2 linked regions of the Thiocapsa rosea genome follow. The main gene of each other region encodes a partner of the protein of the gene in region 2 in a complex. Links are inferred from orthologs where the notes say so. Each region holds a gene or a part of one and is shown on either strand. Other genes may lie near its edges. The genes, in order: dsbD and BDD21_RS17165.

Region 1 (16,934 bases), 2.2 Mb from region 2 along the record:
TGCGGCGCGGGACTCGGCGCGGCGACGGATCGCGCCCATCCGGCGGCGGGCCTCGCGGGCGGCGGCTTCATGGTCGAGGATCGGGTACGGGTAGTCGCGACCGATCCCGCACCCGCAGGCGTCTTGCTCGGGTCCGGACATCTTCCATGGAGTGTGGATCCGGGCATCCGCTACATCGGCCAGCTCGGGAATCCAGCGCCGAATGAAGACGCCTTCCGGGTCCTGGTCTTGGGACTGCTTGACCGGGTTGTAGATGCGCAGCGTGTTGATGCCGGTGGTACCGGATTGCATCTGGACCTGGGACCAGTGGATACCGGGCTCGTAGTCGGTGAAGACGCGGGCTAGGTGCAGGCCCGGCTCGCGCCAATGCAGCCAGAGATGGTAGGAGCTGAAGGACACCAACATGGCGCGCATCCGAAAGTTGATCCAGCCGTTGTGGGTCAAGGCGCGCATGCAGGCGTCGACGAAGGGGAAGCCGGTTAGGCCCTGGCGCCAGGCATCGAGGCGTTCCCGGTCCGGTGTCGGATCACGGAGCCCATCGCAGGCGCGGTGCATGTTCTCGAACTCGATGCGGGGCTCGCTTTCGAGCTTTTGCATGAAATGACAGTGCCAGTGGAGCCGGCCCTCAAACGCCGAAAGTGCCTTCGACCAAGTGCTGCGTTGCCCGCTGGTTTGGACGAGCGCCGCCACCTGCTCCCGGTAATGGCGCGTTGCTTGGACCAGCTCGCGAATCGAGAGCGTCCCCCATGCGAGATGGGTGCTCAGGCGCGAGCAGGACTCGTATGCCGTCAGTGGACTCGACATCTCGCGGTGATAGGCTTCGCCGCGTTCGCGCAGGAAACTTTCGAGCGTTACGACGCCGGCTCGCCGACCGCCGGGTTGGCGTTGCGGGCAGGGGTCGTCGGCGATCCCGAGGTCCCGCGTGTCGGGAGTGGCACCCAGCCCGCCGATCTCCGACAGGGTCCCCAAAGGTCGGAGGGTCGGCGGAGGCTCCAATGGCATACGCATCCGGTGCTCCCAGATCTGCGACCATCGGTTGCGCGTTTCGAGGCGGCGGACCACACCGTTCTGGGGCCGCTCATGCCAGGGGATGCCTCGGCTGCGCAGCAGATCGCCGACGGCGATGTCACGCGCATAGGTCCAGCCGTTGCCGGTCTCCTCGTGCGACCAAACGGCCTGGATGGGCAGACGATCCAGCAGCGCGTTCAGCACCGGGATGGCCTCGCCGACTCGGATCACCAAGGGTTGTCCCAGCGCGGCCAGATCCGCTTGCAGCTCAACCAAACACTCGGCGATGAAGGCCCAGTGGCGACCGGAGGAATCCGGTTGGGACCAATATCCGGGCTCGGCGATGTAGAGCGGCAGGACGGGGCCGTGCCCTGCGGCCTCGGCGAGTGCAGCGTGGTCGTAGACCCGGAGGTCGCGCTTGAACCAGACAAGTTGCATGGGTTTCATTCGGGTTTAAACCGCGCCCAGCGCGGTATGTGATGTTTTTGGATGGGACCGGCCCCGGCAGACTTGACGACCGCTGGAGCTGGCGCGGTTTAAGAGATTAAAAAACAGATCATTTCAAACCGCGTCCCCGCTAACGGCTGTGGATGCACCAAACGTCGAACGCACTCGAAAGTGAGCATCTCGCTCTGGACGCGGTTTAGGCATCATCGATGCGCGTAAGACCATCGAGATGGCCTTGCCGGCGGGCATGCTCGCGGAAGGGGAAAAAGCCGCGGGTCGCACCGGGCCAGAGACTGCTGTCCCAGGTCCGGCGAGATCGGACGAGTGCGATGCCGTGCTTGGCGAGTCGCGCGTCGAGCTGATCGATGCGTTCCCGCCAGCGGCCGACCGGTGTTTCGAGCGTCACGACTTGGCGCACTGCGAGGCCGCACGCCCATGCCTCGGCCGCGGCCAGCCAATCGCCCTCGTCCAAGGCGTGTGTCGGGACCGCGAAATGCGCCTCGGCCCGAGACAGGGCATCGCCAATCGCAACGCGCGAGAAGTCGCCGACCGGAGGGGCTAGGTCGAGGGCCTCCCCGACCGTCTCGTCCCAGCCGCCGGCGACGCCTCGAAACCCGAGCTTCGACAGGTGAGAGACCTCCGGGGCGAGATCCTCCGGAGTCAGAAGCAGCCCGCTCTGAAGGTCTGTGGGCAGATCGACCGATGCGGAGAGCGCACGGGGCTTGAGATCGAGCGGCGGCTCGGTCAAGGGCAACGCCTGCTCGTCGAGTTCGCCTTTAGGGTCGAAGCGCCCGTCGGTGTAGCGGGCGATGTTCTCGGCCTGCGCCAGATAGTGCTTACCGCGCGTATGGAGTCCCGCCACCCAGCGCCAGGAGAGTGTGTTGGAGGCTGGATCACCGTCCAGAAGGTGACGCAGAAAAAAGGCCGCACCGAGGGTCCAGGGAAGACGCAGGGTGAAGATCCAGATGCTCGCGAACCACATACGGGCGTGGTTGTGCAGATAGCCGGTCTCGATCAGCTCGCGAGCCCAGGCATCGAAACAGGCGATCCCGCTCCGACCGGTGATCGCCTCGGCATAGCGGACCGACGTCCTCCCCGCAAGCCCGTCGCGGTCGTGCCGGAGCTGGTCGAGGTAGGCGTCCCAGACGTGCGGGCGGTGTTCGAGCCAGCCTTTCCAGTAGGTCCGCCACAGCACCTCGGAGATAAACTTGTCGACGACATCTCGCGGATGGGCGTCCAGAACTGCGGCGACCGCCTCGCGCTCCAGGATCAGACGATGCCGAAGATAGGGCGAGAGCCGCGAGACCCGATCATGCGGCGGGACGACCCGATTGCGCTCGCGCGCATAGGCGGCCCCGTGCGGAACGAAGGACGCCAAACGCGCAAGGCCGGCCGCCCGAGTCGGCGTCTCGGTCTGCACGACATGCCTCGGCAAGCCGAGTCCTTGCACCCCGGGTCGTGGCATCGGTCTCTCCGTCATGGTCGGAGAGCAGGACATGGATGACGCCGGGCGATTTTCAACCTGGTAGACCCCGCTCACCCGGAGTGGGTGTCGGTGCACGCTCACCGCGGTCGGCTCAGCCGTGGCGCCCACGCCGGTCGACGCGGGCCGACTGACCAATGTCAGGCGGCTTACTGACCCCAACATCCGCTCATCCACGCGTTTGATACTGGTTTTAACGACGTGTGAACCGCACGGATAATGAAATGGTGCCTCTGGTTCGATACGCGCGTCGATTCACGAAAGCTGCACGATAGGTTTCTATTCATTTAGTAAGCGCCTTCCTTATCGCAAGTGGGTATTATTAAGAAAGCCTTCTCGGCACCGAAAGCACCTATGGAAAATATTAGCCTCTATCGGTAGCTTGCATTATCGTTCATAAAGTCGTCATCGCGTCTTAATGGACCAAGGCGCGTTACAGGAACGACCTCAAAGGCAATGTGCTGGACGAGGGCACCCTGTACGTGGCCCGTTTCAACGAAGACGGCAGCGGCGACTGGCTTGCGCTCGACATCGGTGATCAGGACTTCCTCGCGGCGGCTGCCGCAGCAGGCGTGGATTTCCGGGATCAGGCCGACGTATTGGTCAACACCCGCTTGGCAGCCGATGTCGTCGGGGCGACCAAGATGGACCGGCCCGAGTGGGGGGCGGTGCATCCGCGGACCCGCGAGGTCTATATGACCCTCACCAACAACACCTCGCGCACCGAGGACAACATCGACGCAGCGAACCCGCGCGCGGTGAATCGGACCGGACACATTCGTCGGCAGTTTCACGAGCAACTGGCCGGACAGCGGCGCCGTATACCGGCATCCGGGCGATCCCGACGTGATGTCGAACCCCAACGGCCCGCGCCCGCGCTCGGCAACCATCGTCATCACCCGCGAAGACGGCCGCGTTGCGGGGCTGTGAGGCAGCGGCTTACGCCGCTAACGGGATCAACATCGGGCAGGGACGCCCATCCTCGTCATGCTTCGCCTGTCGCGCCGGTCGACCTCTTGACCGAGTCCGCCGATGCGGGCCCGGGTGTTCCTGAGTTGAACTTAAAATGACGCGTATCGCTCTGGACGCGGTTTAAGAGTTGAGTAGCTGCCGCCGCCAGCGTTGCCGAATCCACCAGACCAGTCCGCCAAGCAGTGCCAGGATCAGCAGCATCCAGCCGATCTGACGGAAGTCGTGCTCCAAGACCGATTCACCGAGAAGGATAAAGATGGCGGCGTAGATCATCGAGACGATCAGGGATACCCAGAAATAGACGGGAAAGGTTAAGCCGCTCAGACATAAGAGGTAGGTCTTGAGTGTTCCGGGGACTCCGGGGGCGGCCTTGACCAATAAAGCGAATCGAATTGCCTGTGCGGGGGAGGTCAGCTCGGGGAGCTTGAAGGATGTCCTAGCGAGCCGGGATTGTATCCAAGGACGCAAGTTCGTGTGGGCGAGCCACCAGCACAGAACCAGATTGGCCGCCATGCCGAGCCCCGAGCCGACGAGCGCGGTGCCTGCGCCGAAGGTTGCTCCCGCGAGCAGATAGAAGGGCGAGGTCGGAAACCCGATGGCGGGAAGGACCGCAAGCAGCAGGAAGAAGGCCAATGGGTCGGCGGTGCTCGTCCATTCCCAGAAGGCGGTATGGTCCCAATCGTAGGCGATCCACAACCACCATCCGATGAGCGCCAAGGTCAGAACGCCGAACAGACGAACGGACCAGACAACCCACGCCCGTCGTTTTGGCGCATCCGACCGCTCGCGTGCGCGCCCGGCGCCGGAGAATCGCCCAAGACAACCGCATCGCGTATCGCCGCGTTTCGATCCGCGTCCGATCCTATCGCCTGGAACGGGCTGCAGCGCCGCCACGGCACCGCAGCCCGGCGGTACGATCAGCGGTGTGGTGTCTCGGGGGGCGTGATCGTGATCGAGAGATTTTTTGGACATCGTTCGACGGCGCTCTTACGTTGATTCCACGGCCAGGACGTTGCTTGCCCGGCGATCGGCGTGATGTTGCGACCTCATGATAGGACCGCTTGCGACATTGGAAAATCCAATCTGAACGCGCGGCAAAAGCGGGTCCAGCGCACGGTCCGGAGGTGCGGCCGTTCGTCGAAGGCGCGCCGGTTCGGCACACGAGGGATCCATCAAAGACAGACCACGGCCTCCGGGCTATATCGTGAAACGCGCTGATTGGTTGTCCCACCGGTTTCCACTGCGCCGCTTCAGGTCCCGGTATCGACGCCATCGGCGGGCCCGCGGGCGGCGCCTATGTCGGTGTTGTCTGGAGTCTTGCGTCGCCGCCATTCCGGTTGCAGCGGGATACCCCGAGCGCCGCGGAGACGCGAGAAGGGGAACGGGGCGCGGTCGTCGACACAGGTCAGGTATCCGGCGATGTCACCCATGTAGGCAGACAGGCCTTCGTTGATGCTGCGCAATAGATCCATCGGGCGACCGAAGAGCACGATGGCAAGATATTGCAGGATAGCGATACCGAAGATGGTGTAGTTCAATATCTCGAAGAGGATGAAGAACAGCGCCATCAACAGGCCGCGTAGCAGCGTCACGCCGATGCGCTTGAAGATGTCCGGATGATCCGCGAACTCGCGGCTGTAGCCGTCTTGGGGTTGCGGTACCTCTGCGGCGGATCGGTGGGTTGGCGAGCCGTGGTCCAGTCGACGATGGTTCGGGGACTTCTGGTGCAGATCGTCGGGCCCGCGTCCAGGGTTGGCTGGTTGAATCAAAATAAACCTCCGGTTTGGTTGGGCAGTCCACGTTGGGATGGATGCCCGAAATAGTTTACCCAACCAGTGGCGGCGTATCAGCCCGAGGGGGCGTTTGCGGTGTAGGTATCTGACGCGGTCTCGAACTCACTCGTAATTCATCATCTCGCTCTGGACGCGGTTTAGATCCAACAAAAAAGCCCCGCCCCGGTCGATCACCGGGGCGGGGCTTTTATCTGCGAATGGACGCAGACGGGCAGGCTTACATCATGCCCATGCCGCCCATATCGCCCATGCCGCCCATTCCGCCGCCGCCCGGCATCGGGGCGTCGTCCTTGGGCTCGTCGGCGATCATGGCCTCGGTGGTGATCATGAGGCCGGCGACCGACGCGGCGTTCTGAAGCGCCGAACGGGTGACCTTGGTGGGATCCAGGATGCCCATGTCGACCATGTCGCCATATTCGCCGTTGGCGGCGTTGTAACCGAAGTTACCCGTGCCTTCGACGACCTTGTGCAGGATGACGGACGGCTCGCAGCCGGCGTTGGCGACGATCTGACGCAGCGGCTCTTCCATGGCGCGACGCGCGATGGTGATGCCGACGTCCTGGTCGTGGTTGGCACCGGTCAGGCCCTTGACCGCGGTCTGGGCACGGACGAGTGCAACACCGCCGCCGGGGACGATGCCTTCTTCGACGGCCGCACGGGTGGCGTGCAGGGCGTCTTCGACACGCGCCTTCTTCTCCTTCATCTCCATCTCGGTTGCGGCACCGACCTTGATGACGGCAACACCGCCGGCCAGCTTGGCAAGACGCTCTTGGAGCTTTTCCTTGTCGTAGTCGGAGCTGGTCTCTTCGACCTGGGCGCGGATCTGCTCGCAACGCGCCTTGATGTCGATCTCGGAGCCGGCGCCGTCGATGAGGGTGGTCTCGTCCTTGGCGACCTGCACGCGCTTGGCGGTACCCAGATCGTTCAGGGTCGCCTTCTCGAGCGACAGACCGACCTCTTCGGAGATCACGGTCGCGCCGGTGAGGATGGCGATATCCTGCAGCATGGCCTTGCGACGGTCACCGAAGCCCGGGGCCTTGACCGCACAGACCTTGACGATGCCGCGCAGGGTGTTGACCACCAGGGTGGCCAGCGCCTCGCCTTCGACATCTTCGGCAACGATCAACAGCGGACGGCCCGCCTTGGCGACCGACTCCAGCACGGGAAGAAGCTCGCGGATATTGGAGATCTTCTTGTCGTGCAGGAGGATGAAGGGGTCATCCAGCTCGGCGCTCTGGCTCTGCTGATTGTTGATGAAGTAGGGCGAGAGGTAGCCGCGATCGAACTGCATGCCCTCCACAACATCCAGCTCGTTGTGCAGGGAGGTGCCGTCCTCGACGGTGATGACGCCTTCCTTGCCGACCTTCTCCATCGCCTCGGCGATGATCTGGCCGATCGACTCATCCGAGTTGGCCGAGATGGTGCCGACTTGGGCGATCGCCTTGCTCTCGGTGCAGGGCTTGGAGAGGTTCTTGAGCTCCTCGACGGCGGCCTCGACGGCCTTGTCCATGCCGCGCTTCAGGTCCATCGGGTTCATGCCGGCCGCGACGGCCTTCAAGCCTTCGCGGACCATGGCCTGAGCCAGAACGGTCGCGGTGGTGGTGCCGTCGCCGGCGATGTCGGAGGTGTGGGAAGCCACTTCCTTCACCATCTGGGCGCCCATGTTCTCGAACTTGTCGCTGAGTTCGATCTCTTTGGCGACGGACACGCCGTCCTTGGTGACGGTCGGGGCGCCAAAGGACTTCTCCAGGACCACGTTGCGGCCCTTGGGACCCAGCGTGACCTTCACGGCGTTGGCGAGGATGTTGACACCCTCCATCATACGGGCACGGGCTTCACCGCCGAACTTGACGTCTTTTGCACTCATAGTGTTGATCCTTGATTCGATGCTTTGGAATTCGATGCTGTAGGGGATGCGGATCGAGCCAGCACGGCTCGCTCACGGGGCTTACGGCTGGCTTGGATGCGGGCTTCCCGGAGGGGAAGCACTCGGCATCAGCCTTCGACGACACCCATGATGTCTTCTTCGCGCATCACCAGGAAATCGTTGCCGTCGAGCTTGACCTCGGTGCCGGAATACTTGCCGAACAGGACGCGGTCGCCGACCTTCACATCCAGCGGACGGCTCTCGCCGTTGTCGAGGATCTTGCCCTTGCCCACGGCGATGATCTCTCCCTGGATTGGCTTCTCGGTGGCGGAGTCCGGGATCACGATGCCGCCGGCGGTCGTGCGCTCTTCTTCCATGCGACGGACAACAACGCGGTCGTGCAGGGGACGAATCTTCATGTGGTGGTCTCCTCGTGCGGTTGACGGGTTCGGAGCGCAGGTGAGCAGTCCGTTTCGGCCCGCTCTGTTAGCACTCATCTCAAACGAGTGCTAATAGTAGAGCCTTATCCTCGTCTGTCAAGCGCCGGAGGGTTCGACGGGCCTCAATCTTCGCGGCGGTAGTCGCCCTCGATGACCCTTGGACCCTCGGCACCTCCGGGAGGCGTGCCGGGCCGGACCGGGATCACACGGACATAGCGCCCGACGATCCAATGCCGCAGGGGCGGGACGAGCAACAAAAACCCGATCGTGTCGGTCATAAAGCCCGGAAGGAGCAGAAAGAGTCCCGCAACGAGGAGCAGCGCGCCGTCCAAGACCTCCAAGGCAGGCACTTCACCGCGGTCGGTCATCTCGCGCACCCGCATGAGCAGGCCGAAACCTTGGTGGCGGACCAGCCAGATCCCGACGATGGCGGTGAGGATGGCCAGGGCGATGGTCGGAAACGCCCCGATCTCGGAGCCGACCTGGATCATGATGTAGATTTCGATCATCGGAATTCCGATGATGATCAGTAGAAACAAAAAAGGCACGATAATGGTCTCCCGAAGTGGTCGGTCGGTCCGCGCTCGGTCGACCGAGTTCCCTTAAACCGACAAACATTATGGTAGAAGTAGGTCGATCCGTTGCAGGATAGTGGAACCCCGAACCTTATGAAACGCCGCCGAGCCGCCGCATGACGGCAGACCATCGCCTGATCTTCTGTACCTGCCCCGACGAGACCACAGCCGGGCGTATCGCCGAGGCGTTGGTTGACGAGCGCCTTGCTGCCTGCGCGAATCTGCTGCCGGGCATCATCTCGATTTACCGTTGGGCGGGGCAGATCCAGCGCGATCCCGAGGTCTTGATCCTGATCAAGACGACGACCGAGCGCGTCGCCGCATTGACCGAGCGCCTGCGCGAATTGCATCCCTACGAGATTCCGGAAATTATCGCGGTCCCCGTTACCGAGGGACTCCCCGACTATCTGAGCTGGGTAACGACATGCACCGACCACAACGACTGAGCCCCTGGATCGGGGCCGCCGTCGAACGGCGCCAAACCGCCATCGACAACACCGCCACCGAACAAGAGGATCCGGAGCATCGGCCGTCGCGCGTGACATCCACCGCGAGACGGCTCTTAAGCGTCGCCTTGGCCTGGTTGCTCCTCGCCGCGGCGGCGCCGACAGCGCTGGCGGAGGACGAATTCCTGATGCCCGATCAGGCCTTCCGCATCTCGGGCGAGGCGGACGGACCGGACGCGGTGCGGGTGCGTTGGGAGATCGCCGACGGCTACTACATGTATCAGAGTAAGTTCGGGTTCCAGGCGGACACCGTCGGGATCTCGACCGGCGGCCCGCAGATGCCCGCCGGGCAGACCAAGGAGGACGAGTTCTTCGGCAAGGTCCAGGTCTACCGCGACAGCGTCGAGATCCGGGTGCCGGTCACGCGCGCGACCGGCGCAGGCAACTTCCTGACCCTCGAGGCCACCTCGCAGGGCTGCGCCGATGCCGGGCTCTGCTACCCGCCGCATCGCCAGCGCCTGTTGCTCGAGCTGCCGGAGATGGCTGCCGCAATGCCTGCCGCCGCCGAGACCGTCACCGCCGCCGAGGCCCCGTTACCGATTCAGGGCAAGCCATCTCCGAAGGCATTGGCGGGCTTCGGCCAGTCGCTCGGCCTGGGTGCGGACGACGACATCCTCCCCGCCGAGGAGGCGTTCCTCTTCTCGGCCGAGGTCGCCGGCCCGGACCGGCTGCAACTGACCTGGGACGTCGCCGAGGGAACCTATCTCTACAGTCACATGCTCGAGCTCGCGCTCGAGGACGGAAGCGAGGTCGCCATCGGGCCGTTCGAGCGGCCCGTCGGCGACATCAAGAAGGACTCCATCCTTCCCGACGGCAGCGTCGGCGATATCGAGGTCTATCACGACCGGGTCGATCTGACCCTGCCCCTGCTGCGCGGGTCGAGCGAGCCGACCGAGGTGACCCTGGTCGCCAAGTACCAAGGCTGCGCCGAGATCGGCATCTGCTATCCGCCGCAAACGCAGAGGGTGACCTTGAGCTTGCCGGAGGCGCTGGTGACGGCGGTTCTGCCGACGGCCGCAGCGGCGGCCACGACGGTCGATGCGACGCCGGCAAATGCCGAGTCGGTTGTGGACGACACGGTCTCCGAGCAGGACCGGATCGCTTCCGTCCTCGCCAACAGCGGTGTGTGGGTGGTGATTGCGGCCTTCTTCGGGTTCGGGCTCTTGCTCGCTTTCACGCCCTGCGTCTTCCCCATGATCCCGATCCTCTCGGGCATCATCGCCGGACAAGGCCCGAACATCACCACGCGCAAGGCATTCACGCTCTCGTTGGTCTATGTCCTGGCGATGGCCCTGACCTATACGGTTGTCGGCGTGCTGGCGGGGCTCTTCGGCGCGAATCTGCAGGCCGCCTTCCAGAACCCCTGGGTCCTGACCTCCTTCGCGTTGATCTTCGTGCTGCTCGCGCTGTCGATGTTCGGCTTCTATGACCTGCAGCTGCCGTCGAGCTTTCAGTCCAAGCTTGCCGAGATCAGCAACAAGCAGGAAGGCGGCACCCTGATCGGCGTGGCCATCATGGGCCTGCTCTCCGCGTTGATCGTCGGACCCTGCGTGGCTCCGCCGCTCTTCGGCGCATTGATCTACATCAGTCAGACCGGGGACGCGGTGCTCGGCGGCATCGCCCTGTTCGCGCTGAGTATGGGCATGGGCGTGCCTCTGATCGCCATCGGCACCTCGGCCGGCAAGCTGCTGCCGCGCGCCGGCGGCTGGATGGATGCGGTCAAGGCGGTGTTCGGTGTCGCCCTGCTCGGCGTGGCCATCTTCATGCTCGAGCGGATCCTGCCGCCGGCGGTCGCGATGCTGCTGTGGGGGCTGCTGCTGATCTGCTCCGCGGTCTACATGGGCGCATTGACCCAACTGCCGCAGGCTGCAAGCGGCTGGAGCAAGCTCTGGAAGGGGCTCGGCGTCTTCCTGCTCATCTACGGCGCGCTCATGCTGCTCGGCGCGGCGGCCGGAGGGAAGGACACGGTCCAGCCGCTGCGTGGGCTCGCCGTGGGCGGCGGCGGTGGTGGCGCCGCGGAGGCGGTCTTTACCACCGTGAAGACGGTCGAGGATCTCGATCGCGAGGTCGCCAAGGCCGGGGCGCTCGGCAAACCGGTCATGTTCGACTTCTATGCGGACTGGTGCGTGACCTGCAAAGAGCTGGAACGCTACACCTTCAGCGATCCCGCCGTGATCGCGGAGATGGGCCGGTTTGTCCTGCTCAAGGCCGACGTCACGGCCAACGACGCGGATGATCAGGCCCTGATGAAGCACTTCGGCATCATCGGGCCGCCCGCGATCCTCTACTTCGACACCGCCGGGCAAGAGCTCAAGAACTATCGTTTGGTCGGCTTCAAGCCCGCCGATGCCTTCGTCGAGCACCTGCGCAGAGCCGTGCCATGAGCGCCGTTCGGGTTGGGATGGTCATTCTGCTTGCGGGTGGGATCAGTGTCGGGGCCGCCATCCTCGGCCAACGCTGGATCGAAGCGCCCAAGCGCGATGCGGGATTGTCGGTCCGCCAATCCGCGCCTCTTCAGACCTTGCCCGACTTCGGCCTAACCGACCTCGCCGGGCTGGAGGTCAGCAGCGAGGCGTGGGCCGGCAAGGTCGTGGTGATCAACTACTGGGCAAGCTGGTGTCCGCCCTGCGTGCGCGAGATGCCGCTCTTTATTCAAACCCAGGAGGCGCTGGGCGAAGCCGGCGTGCAGGTCGTCGGGATCGCCGTGGATCGCCTCGAAGACGTCGAGAAGTTCGTCGCCGACTACCCGGTCAACTACCCGATCCTGATGGCCAACCCGGAGGCGGTGGCCCTTTCCAAGCGTCTCGGCAACCGGGTCGAAGGGCTGCCCTTCACGGTCATTTTCGACCGCCGCGGGCGCCGCGTCTTCAGCCGCACCGGCGAGATCACGGCCGCCGAGCTCAAGGTCGAGCTCGACGCGCTGGTCAAGGCGGAGGATCGTCCGGCACCCGACGAGGACGCGTCTTAGCTGGACAACATCGCGTAAAATCCGCACAATTCGCGCCGATTTGCTGCCGATCCCAAAAGGACCGGCGGGTACACTGAGTCTCGGACGCGTTGGAGCACATTGACCGGATGGCGGCGATCCTGGTTCTGAACGGACCCAACCTCAACCTGCTCGGAACCCGCGAGCCGGAGCATTACGGCCGCACCACGCTGGCGGAGATCCACCAGGGCCTGGAGGATGCGGCTCGGGCTCAGGGCTTCACGCTGGAGTGCATTCAGAGCAACGCCGAGCACGTCCTGATCGAGGCGGTCCACCGTGCCGCGCACGACGGGGTTCGCTTCATCATCCTGAATCCCGCCGCCTTCACCCACACCAGCGTTGCCCTGCGCGATGCGCTGCTCGGGGTGGGGATTCCCTTTATCGAGGTGCACCTGTCCAACGTGCACGCCCGGGAGCCGTTTCGGGCCCATTCCTATTTCTCCGACATCGCCGTCGGGGTGATCAGCGGACTCGGGGCCGAGGGCTACTTTTCAGCATTGCGCGCGGCGGCCGGTCGGCTCGCGCCGGACCTTTCCAACGAGAACCATTGACCATGGATATCCGCAAGGTAAAGAAGCTGATCGAGCTGTTGGAGCAATCCGACGTCGCCGAGATCGAGATCCACGAAGGCGAGGAATCGGTCCGCATCAGCCGACACGGCAGCGGCGCCATGCCGATGTACATGCCTCAAACCATGCCGATGGGCATCGGCGCCGCGCCGGCTGCGGCGTCGGCAGCCGGAAAGGCATCCGATGATGACGATGCCGAGGAGATGGAAGGCGAGGTCGTGCGCTCGCCGATGGTCGGCACCTTCTATCGCGCGCCGTCTCCCGGCTCCAAGTCGTTCGTCGAGGAAGGCCAGACGGTGAAGTCCGGCGATACGCTCTGCATCATCGAGGCGATGAAGATCCTCAACCAGATCGAGTGCGAGCAAGGCGGTACCATCAGACGTATCCTGGTCGAGAACGGTCAGCCGGTCGAATACAACCAGCCGCTGTTCGTCATCGAATAAGGGCGGAGGGCAATGCCCCCGTCGTCAAGCGTAGGCGCCCTCCCCCGGTGCGCCTCGCCTCCTCCAGCAAAGACATCGCCACCATGCCTGCAATGATCGAGAAGGTCCTGATCGCCAACCGGGGCGAGATCGCGCTCCGGATCCTGCGCGCCTGTCGCGAGCTGGGCATTAAGACGGTCGCGGTGCACTCCGAAGCGGACCGCGACCTCAAGCACGTCCTCTTGGCCGACGAATCGGTCTGTATCGGCCCGGCCGCATCGTTGCTCAGCTATCTCAACGTGCCGGCCATCATCAGCGCGGCCGAGGTGACCGACACGGTCGCCATCCACCCCGGCTACGGTTTCCTCTCCGAGAACGCCGATTTTGCCGAGCGGGTCGAGCGCTCCGGCTTCATCTTCATCGGCCCGCGACCCGAGACGATCCGCCTGATGGGCGACAAGGTCTCGGCGATTGCCGCCATGAACAAGGCCGGCGTGCCCTGCGTGCCCGGCTCCGATGGCCCGCTCGACGACAACAAGAAGCGCACCCTCGAGATCGCCCGCCAGATCGGCTATCCCGTCATCATCAAGGCATCCGGCGGCGGCGGCGGCCGCGGCATGCGGGTCGTGCATTCCGAGGCGACCTTGCTGAACGCCATCTCCCTGACCAAGGCGGAGGCGGCCGCGGCCTTCAACAACGACATGGTCTACATGGAGAAATATCTGGAGAACCCGCGTCATGTCGAGTTCCAGGTGCTCTCCGACCAGCACGGCAACGCCATCCATCTCGGCGAGCGCGACTGCTCGATGCAGCGCCGCCACCAGAAGGTTGTCGAAGAAGCGCCCGCGCCCGGCATCACCGAGGCACAACGCCGCGAGATCGGCGAGCGCTGCGCGGAGGCCTGCCGCACCATCGGCTATCGCGGCGCCGGCACCTTCGAGTTCCTCTACGAGGATGGCTGCTTCTATTTCATCGAGATGAACACGCGCGTGCAGGTCGAGCACCCGGTCACCGAGATGATTACGGGCGTGGACATCGTCAAAGAGCAGATCCTGATCGCCGCCGGCGAGCCGCTGCGCTACAAGCAGGACGACATCGTGATCCGCGGGCATGCCGTGGAGTGCCGTCTCAACGCCGAGGACTCGGAGACCTTCATGCCGAGCCCCGGCAAGATCACCGAGTTCCATGCCCCGGGCGGCCCCGGCGTGCGGCTCGAAACGCACATCTATACCGGCTACACGGTGCCGCGCTATTACGACTCCATGATCGGCAAGCTGATCACCCACGGCGAGGATCGCGAGTCCGCGATTGCGCGCATGTGCAATGCGCTGCGCGAAACCGTAATCGACGGGATCAACACCAACATCAAGCTGCAGCGTTCGATCCTGAGAGACGGGGCGTTTCTGGCGGGCGGGGCGAATATCCACTATCTCGAAAAGAAGCTCGGCATGTAGGACTGAACCGCGTGTCGAGCGACATGGGATGTTCGGGGTCAGGCCAGCCTCGGCGCGATTCGATGGTTTGGCGCGACGCGATTCAGGGAGGTTAAGGTGATTTCCGGGAATAGTCATCCCGACAGCGAGTGCCTGGAAGGCATCGAGTCCTTGATGCCGTCACCCTCTCGTCCATGCCTCTTGGGTTCCCCAACCGGACGCAAGACTTCGGCCCCACACCCGGGTAAGCCGACTTCAGTCGGCCCCCGGGGAGGCGGACTTCAGTCCGCCGTGCGGGCGTGCTCGGGGGGGCCGACTGAAGTCGGCGTACCCGTGCGGTCGCGGTCGGCGACCTGGACACTGCCGATGTGGCCGAAACGATGATCGAGGCTGACAACGACAACGACAACGACAACGACAACGACAACGATAACGATAACGACAACGAGTAAATTTTTTTCCGGATATCACCTAAACCGCGTCCAGAGCGACATGCGTCATTTTCACGTTTCGTTCAGCGTTAGGGGCTTCCTCGATCTTGGCGAGACGCGGTTTAAAAGCAGTGAATGCTTGTGCCGGCTTCGAGGCAGTTGGCTCTCGGGGCAGAATCGGACTCCGCTCGGTCACCACGCAATATAGTCAACTTTCTATCTTCTTAAACACTTAAATCGCGTCCGCTCCGGCGCATGTGGACTCGTACGAGGTCGAGACCGAATGAACACTGCGCATATCCTGCGGGACGCGATTTAAATGGGCTGGCTGCAGCTTTCCATCGAGGTCTCGAAGCCGGATGCGGAGCAGATCGCCGCCTTCCTGGAGGATGCCGGCGCTCTATCCGTGACCCTCGCCGATGCTGCGGACGAGCCTCAGCTCGAGCCTGGGCCGGGGGAAACACCGCTTTGGTCGCAGGTCAAGATCTCGGCGCTGTTCGATGCGGATGCCGAGAGCGAGGCATTGGTCGGCCGCTTGGTCGATCAGCTGGCTCGTGAGCATGGCTCCGGTCGTGCCTGCGCGCCTCTTGTCGAGCGGATCGAGGATCAGGTTTGGGAGCGCGTCTGGCTCGACACCTTCAAGCCGACCCGCTTCGGTCGGCGTCTCTGGGTCTGTCCGCACGGACAGGATCCGGATGATCCCGAGGCCATCGTCGAGGCCGTCGTCGTTGCGCTGGATCCGGGTCTGGCCTTCGGGACCGGGCATCATCCGACCACCGCGCTTTGCCTGGAGTGGCTCGACGGGACCGACCTGGACGGCAAGACGGTCCTGGATTACGGCTGCGGCTCGGGGATCCTGGCGATTGCGGCGCTGCGCTTGGGCGCTGCACGTGCGATCGCCGTCGACCATGACCCTCAGGCGCTGGAGGCGACGCGGGACAATGCCCTCGCCAACGGGGTCGCCGACCGCCTCGCGATCTACGGACCGGACGAGGTGCCCGAGCTGATGGTCGACGTGACCGTCGCCAACATCCTCGCCGAGCCGCTGATGTCGCTGGCCCCTCGGCTCGTCGCGTCGCTGCGGCCCGGCGGCGTGCTGGCCGTCTCGGGCGTACTCGCCAATCAGGTGGAGGGCGTCCGCGCGGCCTATGCCGAACCGATCGCGCTCGCGCCGACACGCCTGCGCGAGGATTGGGCGTTCATCTGCGGGACGCGTTTGTAGGTACGGGGGGGTTGTTCGTTGGCTGGAGCGCGGGGTTCGCTCCGAGGATCCCGACCTCATCCCGGTTCCTTTGAATCGTTTCGAGGCATTGCTCATCGGACCGGCCGGAGCTGGTAGGGTGGACTGCGCTGCGCTTGTACACTCTATCGCCAGGATCAACGACCTCGCCGGTTTGGAAACGAAGGCTCGCTTCGAAACATGCCTGGTTCAATCGCACCGACGGTATCGACTCCTCCCATGCACCGCGCCTTCACCATCGGCCCACACCGATTCGAGAACAATCTAATCCTCGCGCCGATGGCCGGGATCAGCGATCGGCCGTTTCGCGTGCTCTGTCGGCGCCTGGGGGCGGGACTTGCGGTCGCCGAAATGGTCTCGTCGAACACTGCGCTTTGGGGTACGCGCAAGTCGGTGCGGCGGCTGGACTACGCGGGCGAGGCCGGTCCGGTATCGGCGCAGATCGTCGGCGCGGATCCGCTCGACATGGCCGAAGCGGCCCGGATCAATGTCGACCTTGGCGCCGACATCGTCGACATCAACATGGGTTGTCCTGCGAAGAAGGTCTGCAAACGCGCGGCGGGCTCCGCGCTGTTGCGCGACGAGGTCCTGGTCGGGCGGATCCTGGAATCGGTGGTCGCTGCGGTCCCCGTCCCGGTCACCTTGAAGATTCGCACCGGCTGGTCGCCCGAGACCCGCAATGCCGTGCGGATTGCGCAGATCGCGCAGGAGTCCGGGATCGCCGCCTTGACTGTTCACGGGCGTACGCGCGCCTGCAGTTAC
Region 2 (6,319 bases):
CCACCTCTGGCTCCCACGCGCCAGAGACTGTGCGAGTATTCCCGCTCGGGATCGAAAACGACGGTTCCGCGTCGGTTGGGCCGACGCAGGAGGCCCAACAATCCAGCGGTGACCTCGCCCTCATCGATCGGGCTTCGTTCCTCGGCCCAACCCACAAGGAATTCTTGCACGGTCTCGGAGCGTGGGAGCGAGTACTGGTGGCTGGGCGCGCGCCGGCAACCGCCGGGAGATCTCCGAGTCCGAGGCTGGGCAGCGGCTCACTGAAGGAGCGCATCCGGGGTGTCGGCGGTAAGGATGCGCACGGACCAGCGGCGCAAGGTGTCGCTGTCGGCCGATTCGATCCGTTCGCGCAGGGCCTCGGCGGAGTCGGCACCGAATTTATTTTCGATCTGCCAGAGCAGGAGGTTGGCCTCGCCTTGGCGATTGCCTTTCTCGATCCCGGCGCGCTCGACGGTGGTGACGTACGGCATCTGTTTGCTCTCCTCGTAGGTGAAGATCTCTTGGCGGAAGGCGGTTTCCAAGGTTGCGGGTAATTGGATCATCCAATCGATGACGCGAAACAGCTCCAGGATGGTCTTGCGCGCGTAGCCACGATCATACATCAGGCGAATCAGGCGAAACTTCCAGGCTTTACGGGTTTCGGCATCCGTGGTGGCCTTGGCGCGGATCTGGGCCATGACGACCAGGGCAAACGGGTTCTCGCTGGCCTCCAGCGCGGGCCAGGCTTCGGGGGTGTCCCAGTCGATGAGCTTGACCACGGGGAAGCGAAAGTCGACCGAACAGCCCCAGAGGTCGTCGTGGTAATGCTCGGGGCGGAAGCGCGGATCGGTGTCGGCGAGCACGGCGAGGCTGGCGACGGGCACGCCGTGGGCGTCGCGGATCTTGTGGTTGTAGACGAACATGCGCTCGGCGAAGGCCGTCTCGGGCTCGCCCTGCACCTCCACATGGACCAGCACCCAAGCGGGCTGGCCGTCGAGACAGTGCAGGCCGACGAGCTTGTCGGCATAGCGGCGGCCGGTGTCGGCGTCGCGCACGATCTGCTGGAACTCCTTGTCGAGGAAGCGGTAGCCGAGGGACCAATCGATGCCGGCATGGATGCGCGGAAAGAGCAGGGCGAGGAACTCCGGGAAGTAGCCCTCCAGGGCCTCCTTCCAGGGGCTGTCGTGGTCGCTGCGCGGGGTGGGCTCGGCGGTGTCGGTCATGCGGGGCTCCTGTGACGGGGGATGGCCGCACTCTAATCCCCTGCAGGGTTTGATGGACACGCGACGTGCCGTCCAGGGGCGCTTGAGTGGATCTGGTTCGAGATCGGGTCCGCGGTGCGGACCGTCGGCCGATGCGGGCCGACGAGGTTTTGCTCTCGCTCCCATGCTCCAGCGTGGGAGCACAGTCGCGACGCTCCAGCGTCGCGTGGCAGGATCACCGCGCTAAGCCCCGGCCCGTGCCGACCGCGCGCGGCTGGAAACTCCCGGCGCATGACTTGCCTCGGCGTGCCATTGGAGACGCGACGCCGGAGCGTCGCTGCCTTGCTCCCACGCCGGAGCGTGGGAGCCAGAAGCTAGGCGCGCGGGGCTCGGCGAGCATTGAAAGAGACGGGACGGGACGCTGGAGCGTCGCGACCATGCTCCCACGCCGGAGCGTGGGAGCCAGAAGCGGCAGAAGCGGCTGGGGTTCGCAAGCTCACCCCAGCCTGCAATCAATCGCGGGGTTTTTCGTTGTCGTTGTCGTTGTCGTTGTCGTAATCGAGGTCATCCGGAATCCGATTACGATTACGATTACGATTACGACAACGACAACGACAACGAGACCGACAACGAGACAGATGCGAGAACGCGACGCATCGCTAGCCGTCCGACATGTTTCGGTTGTTTTTGAATCGTTGCTTAGCGGGGTTCGGTCGAGGGTCCGCCGACCCGCAGCAGGGCCAAGGTGATGTTGTCGGTCCCGCCTCGCTCGTTCGCCAGACGCACCAGCGCCTCGGCGGCGGGTTCGAGATCGTTCCCGAAGCTCGCCGTGAGGACCTGACATAGCCAGTCCTCCGGGACCATGCCGGTCAGTCCGTCGGTGCAGAAGAGAAAGATGTCGCCGCGTGCGAGATCCGCAACCCCGCCCGAGACCTTGACCTTCGGCGACGAGCCGAGTGCTCGAGTCAGGATGTTCGCTCCGATACCGTAGCGGCGTGCGTCTTCGCGCGTGCTGAAAAAGCCCTGGTCGACGACCTCCTGAATAAAGGAATGGTCCCGCGAAAGCGGCTCCAATCGCCCCTCGCGCAAACGATACAGTCGCGAATCACCCACGTAGCCGAAGGCCAGCCAATCGTCTCCGACGGCTCCGACCACCACGGTTGTGCCCATCCCCGAGAGATCCGGCTCGGCTTTGCTCAGTGTCCAAATGGCGACATTGGCGTCCTGGATCGCCGTCTCGACAAATGCCTTCGCCGTGTCGGGATGGAGGCGATCGGCCATGTCCTCTCTGAAACGTTTGGCGATGACCTCCGCCGCCAGTGCGCTTGCGACCTCGCCCGCCCGGGCGCCGCCGATGCCGTCCGCCACGATCAGGAAGCCGAGGACGGGGTCGACGGACACGGCATCCTCGTTGCCCGCACGCACGCGGCCGCGGTCGGTGCGCCAGGCATATTCAAGGGTAAGAGCCGTCACGACGCCACCATGTATCGCGTCGAAGTGATCGCCTGCACCCGAGGATCGAGGCTCAGGATCCAGGCGCCCCGTTGAGCTGGGCCGCCAGACGCTTGGGCTCCACGTAGCCCGGGATCATCTCGCCGGTCTCGGTGAGGATCGCCGGGGTCCCGCGCAGGCCGAGTTCCGCGCCGAGCGCCATGTGCGCGTCGACCGGGTTCTCGCAGGTCTTCTCCTGGATCGCCTTACCGGCCTTTGCGTCCGTCATAGCTGTACGCTGGGCGGCGGCATCGCCGGCGCACCAGACCGACACGGCCTCGGTGTACGCTGGACTGCCCTGCCCGGCGCGCGGATAGAAGAGGTAACGGACCCGGATCCCCTCTTGAGCATATTCGTCGATCTGGCCGTGCAGTTTGCGGCAATAGCCGCACTCGATGTCAGTGAAGACGGTCACGGTGTGCTTGGCGTCGGCCGGCCCGAAGACGACCATTTGAGATTCGCCGACCCCGTCGACCAGCGTCTTGCGTGCCCCTGCCAAGCGCGGCTCGGTCATGTCCTCGCGCGTCGTCAGATCGACGATCCGCCCGTCGACAAAATAACGCCCGTCGGCGGTGACGTACATGAGCTGAGTGCCGACCATGACCTCGTAGAGCCCCTTCACGGGTGAGGCCGTCACGCTGTCGATCTCGATGCCCGGTACGATCTTGCCGAGCGCATCCCGAATGGTCTTCTCGGGCGATGCCGATGCGGAGCCCGCGGCGAGCATCAATACTGCGAGGGCGAGCCCGGAAATTCTGGCTTTGGTCATTGGATATTCAATCTCTGAAGTTGGTGAACTGGATCGGCAGACCCCAATCTTCGCCGCGCAGCAGCGCGATCGCTTCCTGGAGGTCATCGCGTTTTTTTCCGGAGACACGGACCTGGTCTCCCTGAATCTGGGCCTGCACCTTGGTCTTGCTCGCCTTGACGGCCTTGACCATGCGCTTGGCGGTCTCGCTGTCGACACCCTGTTTGAGTGCGATCTCCTGTCGGGCCGCGCTGAGATTCGAGACGGGGTCGCCCGGGTCGAGCGATGCGAGATCGATCTTTCGTTTGACCAGCTTTTGACGGAGGATATCCATCATCTGCTGCAGGTGAAATTCCTGCTCGCCGATCATCAGGATCTTCTCGTCGCTCAGCTCGAAACTCGCCTTCACCCCCTTGAAGTCGAACCGGGTGTCGATCTCCCGGTTGGCCTGGTCGACCGCGTTGCGGACTTCCTGCAGGTCGGTTTCCGAGACGATGTCGAACGATGGCATAGGTTTTCTAGCTCCACAGGCAAATCACCGAAGACGGCCATTGTGCGAGAAAACCCGCCAAAAGCGAACCGCTCGCGCACCGCACCGCCCTCGTTCCGGTTCAGCCCCGTGGATGATGGCGCGCATGGAGCTGCTTTAAGCGCTCACGGGCAACATGGGTGTAGATCTGTGTGGTTGAAAGGTCGCTGTGACCCAAGAGCATCTGCACCACCCGCAAATCCGCGCCATGATTGAGTAGGTGCGTGGCGAAGGCGTGCCTCAGGGTGTGGGGCGAGAGGGGCTTGAAGACGCCCGCCTCAAGCGCGTAGCGCTTGATCAACAGCCAGAACGCCTGGCGCGTCATGCACTCGCTGCGGCAGGTCGGAAAGAGATACTCGGTCACGCGACCGCCGAGCAGCTCGGCACGGGGTCCGCGCAGATAGTCGAGCAGCCAGGATGTCGCCTCCTCTCCGAGCGGCACCAGCCGTTCCTTATCGCCCTTGCCGACGATCCGCACAACGCCCTGCGTCAGACCGACCTGCCCGGTCGTGAGGGTGACCAGCTCGGTCACCCGCAGACCGCTCGCGTAGAGTACCTCGAGCATGGTTCGGTCCCGGTGCCCCCGCGCATCGGCGGTATCGGGTGCACCCAAGAGCGCCTCGACCTCAAGCTCGCTCAGACTCTTGGGCAGAGGTCGACCGAGCTTCGGCGCCTTGACACGGGCGCTCGGATCGTCGCGGATCACACCGCGCCGCAGCAGATACTGATAGAACTGGCGTAGACAGGACAACAGACGCGCACTCGAGCGCGGCTTACGGCCCTCCTGCGAGAGAACGACCAGATAATCCAGCAGGTCCAACCGCTGCGCCTCGATCAGCGAGCGACCACGCTCGCGCGCGACCCAGGCGGCGAAGGCACGCAGATCCGACTGATAGGCCGCCAGCGTATTCGGACTCAGACCCCGCTCGAGCCAGAGTGCATCGGCAAAACCCTCGATGACCCCCGAATCCGGAGGCATTAAACCGCGTCTCCTGTGAGATGCGAGGTCATCATCCCCGGTTGGGCGATGTTCACAAACCGGGCCGGTAGGGTGGACGAGCGAGAGCGAAGTCCACCGAGTCCTGCACCGGCGTTGGTGGACTGCGCTGCGCTTGTCCACCCTACAGCGCATGTCCACCCTACGGCACTCCGCCGGCCATCGCAGAACGTGGCGCAGAGCGCCCCGGGGCATGCGTGACACCGCAGAGCGGATGTCACGAGCGAGTGATGTTTCGGGTGACCGACCTTGGGAGCAAGACCCGAGGGCATCATCCGGTATCGACCTTGCGGCAGCCCGCAAATGCCGGCACGGACGGCTCTTAAGTATTTAATTTTTTGTTTCTTTTTCATCTAAACCGCGTCAGGGAAAAGTCCACGGGGATCCTCCGGCAGAGGGTCCGACTCAAACGGCTGTTGAGAGCACAGACGCGGTTTACGGGCCTCATGCGAGAGCAGCCAGCGCTTAACCTCGAGCTTACGTCCACTCGTATCGCCCGAGAACCCGCCGAGGCCGTTGACCGCGACCACCCGATGGCAGGGCACCACGATCGGACAGGGGTTGGCGCGACAGGCCTGTCCGACCGCGCGCGGGGCGCTTCCGAGTTCTCGCGCGATCTCGCCGTAGGTGCGGGTCTCGCCTGCGGGGATCCGACGCAGCTCGGCCCAGACGCGTTGCTGGAAATCGGTGCCGATCAGCACGATCGGAAGATCGAAACCGGCCGATGCCTGCTCGAAATAGGCCGCGAGTTGTTGCCGGATGGCGGACGGCATCGTTTCCGATCCCGCTTCGGCTCCCCCGTCCGGCGGGTCCAAATCAACGCCGGTCAAGGTCTCGCCGTTCCAGTGGATGCCGATCGGGCCGATGGGAGTCTTGATCAGAGTCTGCGGCATGGTGTCTTCCTCCGATGGAGTATCGGCATCCGGTCTTCGACCGAGGCAAGGTCATGTTCATCTTAAACCGCGCCCTCCGCGGTATGCGATGTTTTTGGATGGGATCCGCCTCGGCTGAGTTGACAAACGCTGGAGCCGGCGCGGTTTAAGAAATTAAAAAAGATATGGTTTTAAACCGCGTTCCAGCCAAGGGCCGTGGATGCACCAAACGCCGAACTCACTCGAAAGTGCGCATCTCGCTCTGGACGCGGTTTAGCCAGCCCTGTTGCCCCGGAAAAGGCAGCATCAGCCTGTGGATAAGTCTGTGGGCGAGTTGTGCAGTGGGGAATGAGCGCAGTGCCCATGTGACTGTTTCTTCGAAAGCCTTTGACCAACAGGGCCCGTATGAGAATAATAAAAACAATGGCTTAAAGATTCTCCCGAAAAATGAACGATGAAGGCCCGAGGCTCCCGAGCGACCCCTCGGGAGACATCTGTCGG

Evidence for each region.
Region 1: the proteins of BDD21_RS17165 (region 2) and dsbD are in contact, whole or in part, in a crystal structure (PDB 1JZD), measured with the Escherichia coli proteins. The link is inferred for Thiocapsa rosea from one-to-one orthologs.

The regions. Positions count from the first base shown.
Region 1 is NZ_RBXL01000001.1:1,645,168-1,662,101, forward strand. The notes cover bases 8,622-11,742. They hold dsbD (protein-disulfide reductase DsbD), read left to right. Parts: upstream 8,622-9,009; coding sequence 9,010-11,475; downstream 11,476-11,742. Other genes in these bases: cutA (divalent-cation tolerance protein CutA), read left to right, coding at 8,702-9,031; BDD21_RS07570 (TlpA family protein disulfide reductase), read left to right, coding at 11,472-11,742. Outside these bases: BDD21_RS07520 (FAD-binding domain-containing protein), read right to left, coding at 1-1,446; BDD21_RS07525 (FAD-binding domain-containing protein), read right to left, coding at 1,652-2,920; BDD21_RS07535 (VTT domain-containing protein), read right to left, coding at 4,031-4,882; BDD21_RS07540 (DUF4389 domain-containing protein), read right to left, coding at 5,161-5,679; groL (chaperonin GroEL), read right to left, coding at 5,921-7,570; co-chaperone GroES, read right to left, coding at 7,699-7,989; BDD21_RS07555 (FxsA family protein), read right to left, coding at 8,133-8,519; more of BDD21_RS07570, read left to right, coding at 11,743-12,059; aroQ (type II 3-dehydroquinate dehydratase), read left to right, coding at 12,167-12,628; accB (acetyl-CoA carboxylase biotin carboxyl carrier protein), read left to right, coding at 12,631-13,089; accC (acetyl-CoA carboxylase biotin carboxylase subunit), read left to right, coding at 13,182-14,522; prmA (50S ribosomal protein L11 methyltransferase), read left to right, coding at 15,252-16,154; tRNA dihydrouridine synthase DusB, read left to right, coding at 16,392-16,934. UniProt on the Escherichia coli protein: Required to facilitate the formation of correct disulfide bonds in some periplasmic proteins and for the assembly of the periplasmic c-type cytochromes.
Region 2 is NZ_RBXL01000001.1:3,804,399-3,810,717, reverse strand. Bases 1,575-4,375 are described here. They hold BDD21_RS17165 (DsbC family protein), read right to left. Parts: upstream 3,442-4,375; coding sequence 2,707-3,441; downstream 1,575-2,706. Other genes in these bases: xerD (site-specific tyrosine recombinase XerD), read right to left, coding at 4,032-4,375; BDD21_RS17160 (YajQ family cyclic di-GMP-binding protein), read right to left, coding at 3,449-3,931; BDD21_RS17170 (PP2C family protein-serine/threonine phosphatase), read right to left, coding at 1,881-2,654. In the rest of the region: BDD21_RS17180 (RpnC/YadD family protein), read right to left, coding at 258-1,202; more of xerD, read right to left, coding at 4,376-4,928; BDD21_RS17150 (methylated-DNA--[protein]-cysteine S-methyltransferase), read right to left, coding at 5,300-5,839. UniProt on the Escherichia coli protein: Acts as a disulfide isomerase, interacting with incorrectly folded proteins to correct non-native disulfide bonds.